Reyranella humidisoli: one gene and its partner. The protein of the gene in region 1 interacts with the protein of each later gene in a pairwise test. Links are inferred from orthologs where the notes say so. Each region holds a gene or a part of one and is shown in the gene's direction. Other genes may lie near its edges.

Region 1 (3,082 bases):
CGCCGCCGTCACCCATTGCAAAAATCGCCTCGGGCGGCGAGCTCTCGCGCTTCCTGCTGGCACTCAAGGTCTGCCTCGCCAAGGTCGGTGATGCGCCGACCATCGTGTTCGACGAGGTCGATTCGGGAATCGGCGGTGCCACAGCGGCTGCCGTCGGCGAGCGGCTGAAGCGGCTGGCCCGGGACGTTCAGGTCCTGGTCGTCACCCATTCGCCGCAGGTCGCCGCCGTCGCCGACCGTCACTGGCTGATCCGCAAGACCACGACCCGCACGACGGCCAGCACCGATGTGCTGTCGCTCGATGCCAAGGGCCGCCGCGAGGAGATCGCGCGCATGCTCTCGGGTGCCGAGGTGACGGTCGAGGCGCGGGCCGCGGCCGACCGGCTGCTGGCGGCGGCGGGCTAGGGAGGCGGCAATGTCCCGTGCGGCGAAGGTCGTGGCGGCGCTCGACGTCGACAAGCTGACCGAGCGGCAGGCCCGCTCCGAACACAAGCGCCTGACGGACGAGATCGTCCATCACGACAAGCTCTATCACGAGAAGGACGAGCCGGAGATCTCGGACGCCGAGTACGACAAGCTCCGGCAGAGATTGAAGGCGATCGAGGCGCGTTTCCCGCAGATCGTCGACATGTTCAGCCCGACGCAGCGCGTCGCGCCCACGCCGACGACGGCCTTCGCCAAGGTCACGCATCGCCGGCCGATGCTGTCGCTCGACAACTGCTTTACCGACGAGGAGCTGCAGGATTTCCTGGATCGCGTGCGCCGTGGCCTGGAACGCGAGACCAACATCGGACCCGAGGACGAGATCGCGTTCAGCTGCGAGGCGAAGATCGACGGCCTCTCGATCAGCCTACGCTACGAGGATGGCGAGTTCGTCCAGGGCGCGACGCGCGGCGACGGCACGACCGGCGAGGATGTCACCGCGAATCTCAAGACCGTGAAGGATATTCCACAAACTTTGAAGGCGCACGGGAAGGATGGCTTCCCGAAGTCGATCGACGTGCGCGGCGAGGTCTACATGGAGCGCTCGGCGTTCCAGGAGATGAACAAGCGGCAGGAGGAGGCGGGAGAAAAGACCTTCGCCAATCCGCGCAACGCCGCCGCGGGTTCGTTGCGCCAGCTCGATGCCGGCATCACCGCGAAGCGTCCCTTGCGCTTCTTCGCCTACGCCTGGGGCGAGGCCGAGCCCCGTTCGTGGAAGACGCACAGTGAATACCTGAAGCTTCTCAAGGCGTGGGGCTTCAAGACCAATCCATTGACCGAGCTGTGCCGGACGCCGGACGAGGTGCGCGCCTTCTACAGGCAGATCGGCGAGGCGCGCCCGTCGCTGGCCTACGACATCGACGGGGTCGTCTACAAGGTCGACCGCATCGACTGGCAGGAGCGGCTGGGGTTCGTCAGTCGCGCGCCGCGCTGGGCGACCGCGCACAAGTTCCCGGCCGAGCAGGCGCGGACGCGGCTGAACGGCATCAACGTCCAGGTCGGACGCACCGGCGCGCTGACGCCGGTCGCCGATCTCGAACCGGTGAACGTCGGCGGCGTGATGGTGGCGCGCGCGACGCTGCACAATGCCGACGAGATCGAGCGGCTCGACGTGCGGGTCGGTGACATGGTCACGATCCAGCGCGCCGGCGACGTGATCCCGCAGGTGCTGGGCTTCGTGGCCGACGAGCGCCCGAAGAACGCGAAGAAGTATCACTTCCCGACGCGCTGCCCCTGTCCGCTCGAGACCGAGGTGAAGGCCGAGGAGGGGGGCGTGGTGCGGCGCTGCTCCGGCGGGCTGGAATGCCCGTTCCAGCAGGTCGAGCGGCTGCGCTACTTCGTGTCGCGCAACTGCTTCGACATCGAGGGACTGGGCGGCACCCATATCGAGAACTTCTTCAACGACGGGCTGCTCAAGGTTCCAGGCGACATCTTCCGCCTGCACGAGCACGAAGCCGATATCAAGAAACGCGAGGGCTGGGGCGACCTTTCCGTGCGCAACCTGCTGGCCGCCATCGAGGCCCGCCGGACCATCTCGCTCGACCGTTTCATCAACGCGATCGGCATTCCCCTGATCGGCGAGGCCACGGCCAAGATCCTCGCCCAGGAATATGGCGATGCCGACACCTGGCTGGCCGAGATGCTGGCCGCCGCGAAGGAGCGCACGGCGCATCCCGATCCGGCGAAGAAGGAGAAGGCCGCGGAGACCGTGGGCCCGAGATATGGCCGGCTGTGCAACGTCGAGCAGATCGGCGTCACCACGGCCGACGCGATGTGCGAGTTCTTCACCGAAGGCCATACGGTCGAGATCATCGAGGACCTGCTGAAGCAGCTCAGCGTCCAGCCGGTGCAGCGGCGAGTGATCGCGGCGGACGCCAGGCTCAAGGACAAGATCGTGGTTTTCACCGGGGAACTCTCGACCATGACCCGCGATGCCGCCAAGGCGCGTGCCGAGGAACTGGGCGCCAAGGTCACGGATTCGGTGTCGAAGAAGACCAGCCTCGTCGTCGTCGGCGAGAACGCCGGCTCGAAAGCCCGTAAGGCCGCCGAACTCGGCGTTCAGACCATGACCGAGGAAGAGTGGGTGAAGCTCAGCGGGTAGTCCATGGTTTGGGTGCTCAAAGAGGCGGGCGTCTTTCCAGAAGAAGATGAACCGCGTCGAATTTCCAAACCACGGCCTCACCCTGAGGAGCGAACGCAGTGAGCGTCTCGAAGGGTGGGCACGAGCACATCGTCTGTAGCCCATCCTTTGAGACGCGGCCTGTGGCCGCTCCTCAGGATGAGGTGGTGTGGTTCAGCTCGGCACGAAAAAGGTCAGATCGCGCGCGTTGCCTGTTCGAGCCAGGTGCGTGTCGCTTCGTCGACGTTCGGCCCGACCGTCTCGCGCACACGGCGGTGATAGTCGTTGAGCCACTGCTTCTCGGCCTCGGTCAGCAGCGACCGCTCGATGCAGGCAAGGTCGATCGGGGCAAGGGTCAGGGTCTCGAACTCGAGATACTTGCGATCGGCGCCTTTGATCTCGACCTCCTTCACCGCCACGAGGTTCTCGATGCGAATGCCGTAGGCTCCGGTCTTGTAGTAGCCGGGCTCGTTGCTGACGA
Region 2 (3,308 bases), on another replicon or contig:
CGATCAACTTCATCCCGCTGGTATCGGCCGATCCGTTCGGCGGCGTCATCATCACCGACTGGTACACGCCGTCGGAGACGCCCAACGAGCGCATGAAGGTCCAGGTCACGATCCTCGACCGCGAACTGCGTGCCGATGGCGTCCGCGTCTCGGTCTTCAAGCAGCAGACCAGCCCCCGGGGCGGCAACTGGGTCGACGCCCAGGTCGACCCGCGCACCAACATCGACATCGAGAACGCCATCCTGACGCGCGCCCGGCAGCTCCGCATTGCCGGCGGTTCCTGAGACTGGCCCACTTCTCTCTGTCAAAAGCTTGACGTGAGAGGCCGCAGCGGGCATCCGCTGCGGCCTCCGTCTTTTTCGGAACACCCTTTTTCGGGAACATCTCCGTGTCTTCGACACCCGCCGCACCCACCGTGCGCTACAATTTCAGCGAAACCGAGAGCAAGTGGCAGAAAGTCTGGGAAGATCGCCAGACCTTCAAGGCCGCGATGGATAAGGCGCGCCCGAAATACTACGTGCTCGAGATGTTCCCCTACCCGTCGGGGCGCATCCACATGGGCCACGTGCGCAACTACACGCAGGGCGACGTGATCGCCCGCTACAAGCGCGCCAAGGGCTTCAACGTCCTGCATCCGATGGGCTGGGACGCGTTCGGGCTGCCGGCCGAGAACGCCGCCATGGAGAAGAAGGTCCATCCGAAGAAGTGGACCTACGAGAACATCGCCACGATGAAGAAGCAGCTGAAGTCGATGGGCCTGTCCCTCGACTGGAGCCGCGAGCTGGCGACCTGCGACCCGACCTACTACCGCCACCAGCAGAAGATGTTCCTCGACTTCTGGAAGGCCGGCCTCGCCTACCGCAAGGAGGCCTGGGTCAACTGGGATCCCGTCGACAACACCGTGCTGGCCAACGAGCAGGTGATCGAGGGCAAGGGCTGGCGCACCGGCGCCCCCGTGGAGCGCCGCAAGCTCACCCAGTGGAACCTCAAGATCACCCACTTCGCCGACGAGCTGCTGAGCCGCCTCGACACGCTCGACCGCTGGCCCGAGAAAGTGCGCCTGATGCAGGCGAACTGGATCGGCAAGAGCCGCGGCGCGCGCGTCTTCTGGGAACTGACCGACGCCTCCGGCGCCGATCATGGCCAGCTCGAGATCTTCACGACCCGGCCCGACACGCTGTTCGGCGCCTCGTTCATGGCGCTGTCGGCCGAGCATCCGCTGGTCCAGGGCCTCGCGTCGACCGATCCCGGCCTGCAGCACTTCGTTGCCGAGTGCCGCAAGACCGGCACCGCCGCCGCCGAGGTCGAGACCGCCGAGAAGCAGGGCTACAGGCTGCCGCTGCTGGCGAAGCATCCGCTGATCCCGGGCAAGACGGTTCCGGTGTTCGCCGCCAACTTCGTGCTGATGGAATACGGCACGGGCGCGATCTTCGGTTGCCCAGGCCACGACGAGCGCGACCACGAGTTCGCGACCAAGTACGGCCTGCCGATCCTGCAGGTCGTGGCGCCGGCTGACGGCAAGAAACTCGACATCGCCGCCGCGCCCTATGTCGAGGACGGCGTCATCGTGAACTCCGGGTTCCTCGACGGGCTCGGCGTCGAAGAAGCGAAGGCCAAGGTGATCGCGCGCCTGGAGGAGATCGGCGTCGGCAAGGGCACGACGCAGTATCGCCTGCGCGACTGGCTGGTCTCGCGCCAGCGCTATTGGGGTTGCCCGATCCCGGCCATCCATTGCGAGAGCTGCGGCGTCGTGCCGGTGCCGGACAAGGACCTGCCGGTGCAGTTGCCTGACGACGTCACCTTCGACCGGCCGGGCAATCCGCTGGACCGCCATCCGACGTGGAAGCATGTGCCTTGCCCGACCTGCGGCAAGCCCGCGCGTCGCGAGACCGACACGTTCGACACCTTCATCGATTCGAGCTGGTACTTCGACCGTTTCACGTCGCCTGGTCTCGAGACCGCGCCGTTCGATCGCGAGGAGAACCAGTACTGGATGCCGGTCGATCAGTATATCGGCGGCGTCGAGCACGCGATCCTGCACCTGCTCTATTCGCGTTTCTGGACGCGCGCGATGCGCGAGGTCCAGATGACCAGCCGCGACGAGCCGTTCGACGGCCTCTTCACCCAGGGCATGGTCTGCCACGAGACCTATCGCGCGAGCGACGGGACGTGGCTGACGCCCGAGGAGATCGGGCGCGGCGACGGCGGCCAGGTCGTGCGCCTCTCCGACAGGAGCCCCGTCGAGGTCGGCCGCTCGGAGAAGATGTCCAAGTCGAAGAAAAACGTCGTCGACCCGGACGAGATCATCCGCGACTACGGCGCCGACACCGCGCGCTGGTTCATGCTGTCCGACAGCCCGCCCGAGCGCGATCTCGAATGGACCGAGGCCGGCGTCACCGGAGCCTGGCGCTTCCAGCAGCGCCTGTTCCGCATCGCCTCGCAGGCGATCGAGTCGCTGCCGGCGATCGGCACGGCCAGGCCCGCGACCTTCTCCGATGCCGCCACCGCGCTGCGTCGTGCGGCGCACAAGTCCATTGCCGGCATCTCCGCCGACATCGAGGCCTTCCACTTCAACAAGGCCGTGGCGCGTCTCTACGAGTTCGCCAACACGATCGACGCGGTGAAGGCGACCGATGAGTCGACACGCTGGGCGCTGCGCGAGGCGCTTGAGATCTTCGTGCGCCTGATCGGGCCGATGACGCCGCATCTCGCGGAGGAACTCTGGCACGCGCTCGGCCACCGCAGCCTGCTGGCCGATGCGCCGTGGCCGCTGGCCGAGGACGCGCTGCTGGTCGACGACACGGTCACGGTCGCCGTACAGTTGAACGGCAAGCTGCGCGGCACCATCGCGCTCGCCAAGGATGCGCCCAAGGACGTGGCGGAAGCCGCCGCGCTGGCGCTGCCCGAACTGGTACGCGGACTCGACGGCAAGACGCCGAAGCGGGTGATCGTCGTGCCGAATCGCATCGTAAACGTCGTGGTCTAAGGGCCGCAGAGCCAGGGAGGGCCAGCACACATGGCACGCAAGCCGAACTACGATTTCGAGCGTCGCGAACGCGAGCGTCTCAAGGCCATCAAGGTCGCCGAGAAGGCCGAAGCCAAGCGCGCCGCCCGCGAGCGCGCCAAGCAGGAAGAGGACGCCGCCGCCGACCCGGCGACCGACAAGGCCTCGTAGAGCGCAGCCGATCGACTCGCTCTGCGTTGCCCGCGAGCGAGTTCATGACGCCCAGACTTACGCCCGATAGCGACACTTCCGGCCCTGCGCAGAGGCCGCGGGCCGGCCTGTGGCCGGGCCTGATCTGCAGCCT

The links. Proteins that work in one complex are often made in the same cells at the same time.
Region 2: the proteins of ligA (region 1) and leuS interact in binary tests that used the Escherichia coli proteins (3 or more experiments, as listed by UniProt). The link is inferred for Reyranella humidisoli from one-to-one orthologs.

Annotation. Positions count from the first base shown.
Region 1 is NZ_JAHOPB010000002.1:264,693-267,774, forward strand. What follows is about bases 38-2,998. They hold ligA (NAD-dependent DNA ligase LigA), read left to right. Parts: upstream 38-414; coding sequence 415-2,583; downstream 2,584-2,998. Other genes in these bases: recN (DNA repair protein RecN), read left to right, coding at 38-404; KQ910_RS19620 (aminopeptidase P family protein), read right to left, coding at 2,796-2,998. Also shown: more of recN, read left to right, coding at 1-37; more of KQ910_RS19620, read right to left, coding at 2,999-3,082. UniProt on the Escherichia coli protein: DNA ligase that catalyzes the formation of phosphodiester linkages between 5'-phosphoryl and 3'-hydroxyl groups in double-stranded DNA using NAD as a coenzyme and as the energy source for the reaction.
Region 2 is NZ_JAHOPB010000001.1:1,225,097-1,228,404, reverse strand. Bases 1-3,187 are described here. They hold leuS (leucine--tRNA ligase), read left to right. Parts: upstream 1-388; coding sequence 389-2,986; downstream 2,987-3,187. Other genes in these bases: KQ910_RS05945 (hypothetical protein), read left to right, coding at 3,017-3,175; KQ910_RS05955 (DUF3576 domain-containing protein), read left to right, coding at 1-284. Outside these bases: KQ910_RS05940 (hypothetical protein), read left to right, coding at 3,220-3,308.